3 regions of the Aeribacillus sp. FSL M8-0235 genome follow, and region 1 is predicted to be linked to each of the others. Evidence: riboswitches for the same ligand, from Rfam matches in the RefSeq annotation. Region 1 holds a riboswitch; each other region holds the start of a gene.
What was found. A riboswitch is a leader RNA that binds a small molecule or an ion and turns the genes downstream of it on or off. The one in region 1 is predicted to bind S-adenosylmethionine.
Positions count from the first base shown of each region.

Region 2: another riboswitch for S-adenosylmethionine. It lies ahead of NSQ71_RS15795 (2,3-diketo-5-methylthiopentyl-1-phosphate enolase); the one in region 1 lies ahead of NSQ71_RS05745 (methionine biosynthesis PLP-dependent protein).
Region 3: another riboswitch for S-adenosylmethionine. It lies ahead of metK (methionine adenosyltransferase); the one in region 1 lies ahead of NSQ71_RS05745 (methionine biosynthesis PLP-dependent protein).

Region 1 covers NZ_JBBOBW010000001.1:1,152,520-1,156,805, reverse strand. Annotated here, with positions in the region: gene NSQ71_RS05755 (TAXI family TRAP transporter solute-binding subunit) at 1-168, opposite strand, end outside; gene metC (cystathionine beta-lyase) at 338-1,501, opposite strand; gene NSQ71_RS05745 (methionine biosynthesis PLP-dependent protein) at 1,494-2,609, opposite strand; SAM riboswitch class I at 2,726-2,863, opposite strand; gene NSQ71_RS05740 (aliphatic sulfonate ABC transporter substrate-binding protein) at 4,198-4,286, opposite strand, start outside.
Region 2 covers NZ_JBBOBW010000001.1:3,224,409-3,228,694, forward strand. Annotated here, with positions in the region: gene NSQ71_RS15785 (methylthioribulose 1-phosphate dehydratase) at 1-480, opposite strand, end outside; gene NSQ71_RS15790 (2-hydroxy-3-keto-5-methylthiopentenyl-1-phosphate phosphatase) at 477-1,166, opposite strand; gene NSQ71_RS15795 (2,3-diketo-5-methylthiopentyl-1-phosphate enolase) at 1,163-2,386, opposite strand; SAM riboswitch class I at 2,465-2,570, opposite strand; gene NSQ71_RS15800 (hypothetical protein) at 2,935-3,519, shown strand; gene NSQ71_RS15805 (BREX system ATP-binding domain-containing protein) at 3,519-3,803, shown strand; gene NSQ71_RS18605 (IS3 family transposase) at 3,712-4,035, opposite strand; gene NSQ71_RS15810 (transposase) at 4,104-4,286, opposite strand, start outside.
Region 3 covers NZ_JBBOBW010000001.1:981,530-985,815, reverse strand. Annotated here, with positions in the region: gene NSQ71_RS04960 (gamma carbonic anhydrase) at 1-457, shown strand, start outside; gene NSQ71_RS04955 (phosphatase PAP2 family protein) at 629-1,159, shown strand; gene metK (methionine adenosyltransferase) at 1,209-2,414, opposite strand; SAM riboswitch class I at 2,620-2,811, opposite strand; gene pckA (phosphoenolpyruvate carboxykinase (ATP)) at 3,080-4,286, shown strand, end outside.

The DNA of each region.
Region 1 (4,286 bases):
TGTGCCTCCGGTTAAAATGCTTAACGTCTTGCTTCCTGCCTTTTCCCCGCTTTGATTGGAGCCATCACTTTTGCTGCTTCCTCCTTCGCTGTTATTTCCACACGCAGAAATGATCATTATGAAAAGAAGAGCTGTTAAGAATATAAGTCCGCTTCGCCATTTGATCATTGATACTCCCCCTTTTTAAATTCGTTTGACTTTGGGTGCATTACTATCATATTAAAGAACAAATGAAAAAATGTGGGATAATATGTCAGCTAGATTATCAACATAAAAAAAAGACAGGAATTGTCGGTATTCGACATCTCCCTGTCTTCTATTTAAGGTAAGAAAAAATTTATTGATAGGCCAAAACAGTAGAAAGACCAGACTCCAAATCATTTTTTAAGTCTTCAAAATTTTCTAGCCCTACGCTTAATCGAAGAAGACCATCGGTTATCCCTCTTTTGATCCGTTCTTCTTTCGGCATCGCGGCATGGGACATTTTAGCTGGATACGACAAGATCGATTCAACTGCACCAAGGCTGACTGCAAAAACAGGCAGCTGAACATGATCAGCAAGAATCTTGACCGCTTTTTCATCTTCTAGTTCAAACGATAAAACCGCTCCACCGTTGACACTTTGCCGCAAATGAATATCTGACCCTGGGTGATCGTGAAGACCCGGATAGTACACTTTTTTAATGGCAGGGTGTTTTTTCAAAAATTCTGCTAATTGAGAAGCTGTTTTGACGGATTGATCCAGCCGCACATGAAGTGTTTTTAAGCCTCTTAATACAAGCCAGCAATCATGCGGGCCGAGAACAGCGCCGAAGGCATTTTGAAGTTTGTAAAGCTCTTCGCCAAGCTTTTCATCTTTCACAACTGCCAGTCCTGCCAAACAGTCGCTATGACCTGCCAAAAATTTTGTTGCACTATGTAAAACAATATCGGCCCCTAAATCGAGAGGCCTTTGCAAAGCCGGAGTCATAAATGTATTATCAACAAATGTTAAACAGCCATTTTCTTTTGCAAGCTGCACAATTGCTCGAATGTCCGTCACTTTTAACAGCGGATTCGAGGGCGTTTCAATGTAAATCACTTTTGTGTTCGGACGTATATTTGCTTTTACGGCATCAAGGTCCGTCATATCGACAAACGTATATTCAATGCCAAAGCGCGATAAAACATCGGCAACGATCCGGTATGTTCCGCCGTACACATCTTCTGTGACCAAAACATGATCACCGGAAGAAAGTAAAAGAAAAGCTGTTGATATAGCGGCCATCCCAGAAGCAAACGCAAAGCCTCTCACTCCGCCTTCCAGTTCGGCAATCGCCTCTTCCAACGCTTTTCGTGTTGGATTTCCTGAACGGCTGTAGTCAAATTCAGGAGATTCATCCAATGTTTGCTGATGAAATGTTGACGCTTGCTGAATCGCCACGCTGACAGCACCGGTTGTCGTGTCAACCTTATGTTTATTATGAATCAATTTTGTTTGAAAGCTCCATTGGTCATGCATTTAGTAAATCCCCTTTCGCAGCTGCTTGCAATGCCTGCTTGAGATCTTCCTTCAAATCCTCCACGCTTTCAATCCCTACAGAAAAACGGAGAAGCCGGTTACATACACCGTTTTGAATTCGGATTTCTTCCGGAATGTCCGCATGTGTTTGGGTAGCTGGATACGTTATAAAGCTTTCTACCCCTCCAAGGCTTTCCGCAAAACAGATTAATTTCAGATTCTGCAAAAACGGGTTGACCCATTCTTCTTTTTTCACGCGGAAGGAAAGCATTCCGCCTCTGCCAGGATATAATACATCATCAATTTCAGGAAGCTCTTTTAAATATGCCGCCAGCTCCCTTGCATTTTCCTGATGTTTGGCCATTCTCAATGATAAAGTTTTCATTCCTCTAAGCAGCAGCCACGAATCAAAAGGAGATAATACCGCACCAATTGCATTTTGATGCATGGCTAATTTTTCGCAAATTTCTTTCCCTTTTGCACAGACCAGGCCGGCAAGGACATCGTTGTGACCGCCTAAATATTTCGTTGCGCTGTGAATCACGATATGCGCTCCTTCTTCAATCGGACGCTGCAAAACAGGTGTGTAGAACGTATTGTCAACGATCAGCAGCAAATTGTGCTTCCGGACCAATTCCGCCAACGAGGAAATCGATGTTTCCTGCATAAGCGGATTAGTGGGGGTTTCTAGAAAAATCGCTTTAGTATTTTCGTTTATTAATGATTCCGTATATTCGCGAGACGTAAAATCGTCATAGTGGAAGGAAAGACCGTATTTGCGCCACTCTTCTTCAAACAAGCGGTATGTCCCGCCATATAAATCTTTTGAAACGATCAGTTCATCTCCACTTTTAAATAAAGCCATAATCGTCTGAATCGCTGCCATTCCGGAAGAAAATGCAAATCCTTGATCGGCTCCCTCCAATTTGGCTATGGCGTCCTCGACAAGCTCTCTCGTTGGATTTTTTGTCCGAGTGTAATCATAACCTGTTGATTCACCTATTCCTTTATGCCGATAGGCTGTGGACAAATAAATGGGGGCGCTTACTGTTCCTGTAAGAGCTTCACTTCGATTTCCTAATTGGGCCAAAACTGTTTCAATATTCATCTTTGACTTTCCTCCTTTTTTAGTTAGTAAAAATGTGCTGCTTTCATTGCCTGTAGAGGAGGCTTTAAAAATAAAACGCCCTCTTCATAAGAAGAAGGCGTTTATTGTTTGGCTCCTTCTTATCTTCCAAGCATATCTTACGGCAAAATGCTTGCTGGATTTAGCACCTTGGTACAAAGGTTATCATGCCGCCGTCCTTGTACCGGTTGCTGAGACTTCTTCGGGCCAGTTCCCTCCGCCTCTCTCGATAAGAATTCCGATATGAACTTTTGATAGGTATAACTTTACCTCAGTTTTAAAAAAAATTCAAGACGTTTCCTGCCAACAATTCCGATAACTTTGATTTATTTTCAGTAAAACTAAAGAAAAATAAGAACATTCTTTAAATAATCCGTCGATTCTTGAAATGTTTTTTGCGAAAGCCAAAAGGGAAATTTTTTTGTATGGATCACCTTTGATCCTCCATCATTTCAATGAAGTGGTTTTATTTTCCCCTGAGGCTTCCCAAATTTTAATAGATTTTAAAATGCAAATATCCAATTCGGAAGCTGTCGTATTTGGAGAAAAATTGTGAACGAGGTGATCTTCTTTAGAGGAATTGGAAAATTTTAAGAGTATTTAATAAACAGTGAATGAAACGATTGAATTAGCAAACTAATCATTTGATAAATTTTTCGCCAACTTCTGTCAAACGAACCCGTACTCCATAAAGCAGCTGAACAGAAAACGAAGATGCGATATTTGTTTTGCAGGTGAAGCTGGGAAGCAAAAAAGATGAACATAAACGTGCCTTTGGAAAATTTGCTGAACATTCTTTACTGATGCGCCTTCTCTTTTTTATCAATATTATGGAAAGGAAAGACTGTTTATGATGCTGTATATAATCGACAGCATACGAACCAATAATTTTCATGACGAGCAAATGATGGGGCAAATCAAAATTATGTGAGAAAACGCTTTCTAAAAACTGGAACATCATCAAAACAATGTGTACGGAATTTATTATGATTATGAAAGCGACTACAGAGGAGATTATTTATTAAGCATTGCAATTGAAGAAAATAATGGGGAAGCTTTTAATTGAAATCCCGAGGAACATGAAAATAAAGTTTTTCAAGTAGATAAAACGGACGAACAAGGCATTTTTAAAACTTGGAGTAAGATTTGGAAGCAAGAAGAAACTGGTTTAAGTAGAGCGTGCTTACACATATGATTTTGAAAAATACGGCCCAAATGGAGAAATTGAAATTCATATAGGCGCTGTCTAATAAGTCGATTTTCCGGCTTATAGACGCCCCTTTAATGTTTTAGAAATGTTGATATATCAATGTTTATAATCTTTCGTTTTCAATGGATTTTGACTTTCTGGACAGCTCCAAACAATGTGAAAAAACGGGAGCTTATTCGAGCGATTTGAATAAAAAGCTCTCACAACAACAGAATCCCAATATACAGGCATAGTCATAAACAACTTTTGGGATAAGCCCTGTTTTAACAACTGCTTCATCTTGAATTTACATCAACAAAATAACCCCCCTATCCAGAAGCCGCATAATATCAAAAAGCTTCTGTATAGGGGGTTTATTACTTAATTCAAAAAGCTTGTATCTACAAGACCTTTAAGATCCGGTTTTTCTTTTAAAAATTTCAAGTCATAAGAAGAGTTAGAAAAGTCTT
Region 2 (4,286 bases), 2.1 Mb from region 1:
CTCCTTCACGAAATCGCCCAAAGTGCTTGCTAATGTAGGAATATGGGCATAATTATAAATAATCGGAATCTGTAATTCTGCATCTTCCTCCCAGCGGTCAAACGCTTTTATCAGTTCTTGTCCTTGAAATACAATTTTCCCAGCGTCACCATAAAGTTCGGAGATGACATTATTTGCAACCGTATGTACATGCAGGCTGCAGCCGGCTTTGCTTCTTTTATATATTTCGCAATGCAATAGCGTTTCTGCCGAAGGCTTCAGCTGTGTTGCGCCTACAGGATTTCCTTCTCCATCTACAAGCAAAAAATCTTCCTTCGTTTTTTTTCGTTTATCTTTGCCGCTTGCGGTCACAAGAAACTGAAGCGGGGAATCTTGAACTTTTATGGCTAAATTGCCGCTTGTCCCCATAAACCAATCCCTCGCAGCAAGCTCCTCTTTAATCTCCGCAAGCTCATGAACACGAGTTAAAACGACACTCATTTTGCGCCACCTTTTTCTTCTATGAAATTTGTTTTGTTTATTGTCTTCTCTAAAATGTCAATACAGTCGTAAAATGTTTCGAAAGATTGATAAGGAATAGAAAATTCTTGACATTTTTTTGATAAATAATCACGTGCAATAACTGTATCTGCAATCTTCGCGGCTTCTAAATCTGTGACGGAATCCCCGATGATGATGGAATGAGTGTCAGCATTTGCAATTTGCCGAATAATTGTCGGTTTGCAGCACCCACAATTTTGGTTGGGACACTTTTCATCACACGTATAAGGCCAATGAATGGTGATCGTTTCTCCGCTAAAATCCGCTTTATTGCAAAACAGTGCGGTAATAGAATCAAAAGGCTGCAACAGCGGTTTAATAAAAAAATCGATTCCGCCGCTGACAATGTATAAAGGAATGTTCATGTTTTTCGCATAATGAACAAAGTCGTGAAATCCTTCCCTTATTTCTGCAGTTTCTAAAATATAGTGAATGATGTCACCCTTTAAAGAAGATGGAAGAAGTGCAAACATCTTGCCGACTCCTTCCTGAATACTAATCGACTGGGAAAGGACGCCATCCTTCAATTGCTCCCACTCTTTTGGAGCGAAACGCTTCATGATGCTAACGATGTTATCTTTTTTTGTCACCGTTCCATCAAAATCACAAAATATTACTGGCTTCAATTGGACGGTGCCTCCTTCCATCCCCAGAGACGAATTGCTTCTTGTAATTCTATGTCTTCAGCTGCTTCATTAAGGGGAACACCCCGGGAAACAGCGTCAACTGCCTGACGGAAAGCTTTTCCTCCGCCTTTAGCACCTTGCGGGTGACCGTGAACACCGCCTCCTGCATTAATGACACAATCTTTTCCAAAATCATGAATTAAAATGGGAACAAGACCCGGGTGAATGCCAGCAGATGGAACAGGAAAAACTGGTTTTAAAACTGATTCCTTCACCAATTCTTCTTTCACGTTTAAAACTTTGTCACGCTCCAATGCAACGCTGCCATATGGTGAAGGGAACAACGAAAAATCTGCTCCAGCAATTCTTATCAATTTTCCAAGCAATAAGGAATGAGAGAGCCCATATTTTTCGGATGAAGTAAACGATCCGCTAAACGCCGGATGAGCCATAATCGGGAGGGCGATTTCATCATCTTCCCTTAATGCTTGCAGCACATCGAGGCCATATGTAAAAACATTAAATAGCAAAATATCGGCACCTAATTCTTTTGCTTTTCTTGCCTTATCTTTCAATTCAAATGTTTTTCCCGTCAAATTGACCGCATACAAAGTTCGGTGCCCTTTTTCTTGATACACGTTATCAAGAACTTTTTTGCCTTCCTTTATTCTTGTTTCAAATGATGTGAGCGAATTTTCAAAAAGTATTTCGTCATCCTTTACTAAGTCGACGCCCCCGAGAGCCTGCTCCCGCAATTGGGCAAGAAGGTAATCCATATCACGTCCAATTACACCTTTAAAGATGCTCATCACTAACGGTCTGTCGTAAACGCCAAGTTTTTCTCGTAACCCCTGAATTCCAAATCGAGGACCTGGAAAATACCGAAAGATCTCATCGTCAAACTGCAAATCTAGTAATTTTATTTCTCCATCTAGTGATAATTTTCCAAAAGTTGTCGTTAAGATAGCAGGAATGTCTTTAGAAAAGTTTTCTCCCGGAAAGCGAATGTGAAGCTGTGCAATCGTTTTGCCGGAGGATGGATCCTCGCCTGTTTCTTTTATCTCAACCACTTGTCCTTTATGCTTTTTTAACTGCTCTTGCACTAAAAGAGGAAGGTCAGTCCACGAACCTACCGTTAATCCAAGAGCAATGCCTTCTGCTTTTTTTTCTAAATCTTCTCGTTTCGCAATGATTTGGTATACTGCTGTTACGTGACCCATTTTTTCAATCCTCTTCATTCAGATTTTTTTATATAAATAAAACCTCTTCAATAAGAAGAGGTTTTTTGTCAAAACAACTTCTTATCTTTCAACATCTCTGTTGGGAGAATTAGCACCGTGCTCATCATATGAGTCGGTTGCCGGGCTTCATTGGGCTCATCCCTCCACCTGCTCTTGATAAGAGTTTTATTATTAACTTTATAATTCTTATTCGGTTACTTGGATTATGCCACTATCCTTCCCCTCTGTCAACACTTTTTTACATCATATTCGATTCAAATTCGCTTACATTTTTCTGATGGCATGCTACAATTATTTAATGGTGCAGTTTACAATTTGAGGTATTTACCGGAACTTGAGGTTGAGCCAAAACAGGAAAGCCTAAAAAAAGAGGACGAAAAAAGAAGGTACAACATCTTTTTAACGTCTTCCGATCGCATCATGCTAGATTACTAGACTTAGAAAAACTGGTTGAATTACGCAATTATAACGTTACTGGTTATCGTGAGACAATTTGTTTCTTGTACCGTTATTGGTTATGTTGCTTTTTGAATGATCCAGAAGAAGCCTTAAAACAAACGCTAACGTTTAATTTACAGTTTAATGAGCCTTTAAGAAGATCCACCAGAAGCGCTGAAAAGGCCTATTATGCACGGAATAACGAAGAAGCAAACCGAATAGCCAGAGAAAAAGGGTATCCTGGCGCTGGATATAATATCAGCAATAAAAAATTAATTGAATGGTTAGATATAACAGAGGACGAACAACGCCATTTAAGCACGATTATAGATGCGAATGAAAAGCGGAGAAGGAAACAAAAACGCCGGGAAATGGGCGTAAAAAGCCGTGAGGAGTATTTAAAAGAACAGCGCAATAAAACGGATAAGAACTTAGAAAAACTTAGACAAGCAATTGAGTTGAATCCTGATTTCTCGAATTACAAATTAGCTAAATTGCTAGGAATAAGTGAATCGTATGTAAGGAAAGGATGTTATATGTTATTTACTGGAACGGATGATTTAATTAAAAACGAGGATCGATCAATTAAAGAACATGATGTTTTATATTCTAGAATTAAACCTTTATCTTCACAAAAAATGGAAGGGTTAGTGGTGTACTTTCAACCCCATTGATGAAATTAAACCGTTTCTCAACTGAACAATTAATAGAAGTTTCATATAAAGTTAGGGAAATCCACGGTATGGTACACAAATGGATACCAGAGACAGTTATTGATGATACATTTATTAAGCAATATGTTGAATCATTTACTGTTGCCTTTGAACAGGAAATCACTGTACTTCCAAGGACATTTTTACGTGAATTTATATTCGTATTAGACGCTGCAAAAGAGGGGAACGATGTCCATTCTCTTCCATCTTGCCCTTATTGGAATGGGGGCGATACTTTTTTCTGATAATGGAATAAATGCCTGCAGCCTTCATCAAATGCTGAACCCGTTTCAGTCTGACTTTGAGCCATTCTTTTTCAAGCATATGGTGGATCTTCGGTTCTCCGTATCTCTGCTTGCTTTCCGTATGGATTTTTCGTATTCTGTCTGTCAGCTCCCGGTTTTCCGTTTTGTTTTTGATTCTGTTTTTTGTTTGGATTGATAGTAGGTACTTCTCGGCACGCCAAGGACCGTACACATGGTTTTAAGGTCATAATGGTGTCTGGCTCTTATCTCGTCAATCATGGATATAACAGTGGTTTGAATCTACTTCTTTGCGAATATGACCATAGCTTTTTTAAAAATTTCGTTTTCCTCTTTCAGCCGATGCAATTCTTTTTGCAGGTTCAGAAATTCTTTCGGGGTAAAAGAGCCCCCGTCATCCACCTTAACCGGTTTTTGTTTTCTGATCCATTTGTAGAATGTCGTTTCAGACAGGCCATATTCGAT
Region 3 (4,286 bases), 170 kb from region 1:
AATCACCGGCGATGTTCAAATAGGAGATGAATCAAGCATTTGGTTTCAGACGGTTATCCGCGGTGACGTCGCCCCAACTATTATTGGAAATCGGGTCAATATTCAAGACCAATGCTGTCTGCACCAGAGCCCAAATAAACCGTTAATTATTGAAGATGATGTAACCGTCGGCCATCAAGTTCTGCTCCATAGTGCGATTGTGCGGAAAGGAGCTCTAATTGGAATGGGTTCGATTATTCTGGATGGAGCAGAAATCGGAAAAGGCGCTTTTATCGGTGCAGGCAGTCTTGTCCCGCCAGGCAAAAAGATACCTGAGAAAACTTTAGCATTCGGAAGACCCGCCAAAGTGATTAGAGAATTAACAGAAGAAGATCTTCAAGATATGGAACGCATCCGTCGCGAGTATATCGAAAAAGCTCAATATTATAAAAATATTGCTCGTATGAACAACATATAAATTGCTTATAAAAACATTTTAAAACTTTCTCTTTCAAATGTCATTCTTTACCGGGCAGCTTCATGTATTTTTAAAATTTTGTAAAATTTTTATTAGATTTGTTGAAGTTTACATAAATATGAGAGAAAATTTTTTTAAGAATTTTTGCTTTTTGAAAAGAGGAACTTTAACATGGGCAGACTGCTGAATCAGCTTTACCAATTTGAGTGCAAGTTGTTCAAACTGATTAATTCGCATTTTGAACGAAAAGGACTGAATGTTTATTTTCGGTATATTACTCATTTAGGAGGGGCTGTTTTTTCAATTGCAACATGTTTAATGCTGATGTTATTTTTTAATGAACCTGTAAAAACTGTTGCCTTGGCAAGTTCAGCTGCTCTTTTTTTCAGTCATATTCCGGTTTTCATTGTGAAAAGAATTTATCCACGCAGACGGCCTTATCTTACATTATTTGAAACAAAAGTGTTAGAAAATCCGTTAACTGACCATTCATTTCCTTCTGGACATACGACAGCTGTATTTTCAGTGGCAACACCATTTTTGCTCTTTTTTCCAGCCTTAACATGGATTTTGCTTCCTCTCGCATTCAGTGTGGCACTATCAAGAATTTTTCTTGGCCTACACTACCCTTCAGATGTGCTGGCGGGAATAGTTCTAGGAGCTTCAGCAGGCACCATCTGTTTTGTCGCATTCGGACCATAAAAGCAAAAAGGTGTCTAATGCATGCATCGCATTGGACACCTTTTTTATTTTACAAATATTGATGAGCCTGTTCGCGCAAAGCTTCCGCTTTATCTGTGCGTTCCCATGGCAAATCTAGATCGTTGCGTCCGAAATGACCGTAAGCAGCTGTCTGTTTGTAAATCGGGCGGCGCAAGTCAAGCATTTTTATAATGCCAGCTGGGCGCAAATCAAAGTTATTGCGAATTAATTCAACTAAAACATCTTCGCTTACTTTGCCAGTACCGAACGTATCAACAGAAATAGAGACAGGTTTCGCTACACCAATTGCATAGGCCAGCTGAACCTCGCATTTGTCTGCAAGTCCGGCTGCGACAATATTTTTCGCTACATAACGAGCCGCATAAGCTGCAGATCGGTCTACCTTCGTCGGATCTTTTCCTGAGAAAGCTCCTCCGCCATGGCGCGCATAGCCTCCGTAAGTATCGACAATGATTTTTCGTCCCGTTAATCCTGCATCTCCTTGTGGTCCGCCAATAACGAAACGTCCGGTAGGGTTGATGAAATATTTTGTTTCTTCATCGATCAGTTCTTTTGGAACAACCGGATCAATTACTTTTTCTTTAATATCCTGCTTAATTTGTTCTAAAGTTGCCTCCGGATGGTGTTGAGTCGATATGACAATTGTGTCAATTCTAACCGGCTGTTCATTTTCATCATATTCTACCGTAACTTGCGTCTTTCCGTCCGGACGCAAATAAGGAATTTCTTCGCTTTTTCTAACTTCTGTAAGCCGGCGTGAAAGCTTATGGGCAATGGAAATCGGGAGAGGCATTAATTCCTTCGTTTCATTGCATGCAAAACCGAACATTAACCCTTGATCTCCAGCGCCAATCGCTTCAATTTCTTCATCAGTCATTTGTCCTTCTCGCGCTTCTAAAGCTTTATCCACCCCTGCAGCAATATCGGGTGATTGCTCATCAATTGATGTTAAAACAGCACAAGTTTCAGCATCAAAACCGTATTTAGCTCTCGTATAGCCGATCTCTTTGACCGTTTCTCGCACAATTTTTGGTATATCCACATACGTGCTTGTCGTAATTTCTCCACTGACTAATACAAGTCCGGTGGTGACAGATGTTTCGCAAGCTACACGTGCGTTCGGATCTTTTTCTAAAATGGCATCTAAAATCGCATCTGAAATTTGGTCGCAAATTTTGTCCGGATGCCCTTCCGTTACGGATTCAGATGTAAACAGACGGCGCTTTTTTGTCATTTACTGCTTCCTCCTCAAACTTAAAATGATGTTTATGGAGTGCTACACTCCTTGACATTGACACGGAACTCATTCCCTCACCACTGTTGTAAACATATCAAAATTGCGTACGATAAGAAAAACTTGGCTAAACGAGATTTCTCTTATACATAGAAAAAACCTTCCCTGCCAGAGGAAAGGTTGTTATAAACATCATTGCCTTTCACTCTTATCGTTCAAGGATATAACCTTGCATCAGGTTAGCACCATTGCTCGTCTATGAATATGGAATTCTTTCGCATCATGTTGTATGTCCATAGAATACCGGGATTTTGAAAGCCATATTCTACTGTCTTCTTTCAACGAGCCGGTTGCTGGGCTTCATAGGGCCTGTCCCTCCGCCAACTCGGGATAAGAGTATCCGTTCAAATGTATATCATACAGGAGCAAAAAAGTACTTGTCAACAATAAATAAAGCTTCTCTGTAATTTTCCAAATCATCTGATATCCATTATTTCAGGATCAGCTGATCAATCATGATTCGTATGATGCCCAAAAATGAAGGCAAAATATATAGTAAAAACATTATTTTCAAAAATCGATAAATAGGATGGATTATTTTTTCGAATGTGTTATACTATTTCTATAAAACCATTTCAAATATGCAAAAAAAGGATGGTATGTATATGAATATTGTAGATGTATCAAATGAATTAGCTTCGTTGATCAGCGGACCAAATGCATATCATAATTTACCAGTCGCACGACTTGTAGAAAAAGTTTTAGCTAGGAAAGAAGGTTTTTTAACAAATACAGGTGCAGTTTCGGTTACAACAGGCAAATATACCGGCCGGTCACCAGAAGATAAATTCATCGTTGAAGAAGATTCTGTCAAGCATTTAATTGATTGGGGACCCGTCAACAAGCCAATTTCATCAGAAGTTTTTGAAAAACTGTACTTAAAAGTCATACAATATTTAAAAAATAGAGATGAAATTTATGTTTTTAACGGATTTGCCGGAGCTGACAAAAAATATCGTCTTCCAATTCAAGTGGTCAATGAATTGGCGTGGCAAAATTTATTTGCTCGCCAACTGTTTATCCGTCCGAAAAGCCAAGACGATTTAAAGGAGCATAAAAATCCGTTTACGATTGTTTCCGCTCCTTCCTTTAAAGCAGATCCAGCTGTGGATGGAACGAACTCAGAAGCATTTATCATTATTTCTTTTGAAAAGAGAATAATCCTGATCGGCGGAACTGAATATGCAGGCGAGATGAAAAAGTCTATCTTTTCCGTCATGAACTTCCTGCTTCCAGAAAGAGATATATTTTCAATGCACTGCTCCGCCAATGTCGGTCAAGAAGGCGATGTCGCGCTCTTTTTCGGTTTATCGGGAACAGGCAAAACAACACTTTCCGCCGATCCAAAACGCCGATTAATTGGTGATGATGAACACGGCTGGTCTTCATCTGGTATTTTTAATATTGAAGGCGGCTGTTATGCAAAATGCATCGGTTTGTCTGAAGAAAAAGAACCTCAAATTTATAACGCGATTCGATTCGGTTCCGTTTTGGAAAACGTTGTGGTTGATGAATCGACACGAATTCCTGATTATGACAACTCCTTATTAACAGAAAACACCCGTGCGGCTTATCCAATTGAAGCGATTGACAATATTGCTAAACCGAGCATTGCGGGTCACCCTAACACAATTATTTTTTTAACAGCTGATGCGTTCGGTGTTCTACCGCCAATAAGCAAATTAACGAAAGAACAGGCTATGTATCATTTCTTAAGCGGTTATACGAGCAAGCTTGCTGGAACGGAAAGGGGTATTACTTCCCCTAAAACAACGTTCTCCACATGCTTTGGCGCACCATTTCTTCCGCTTC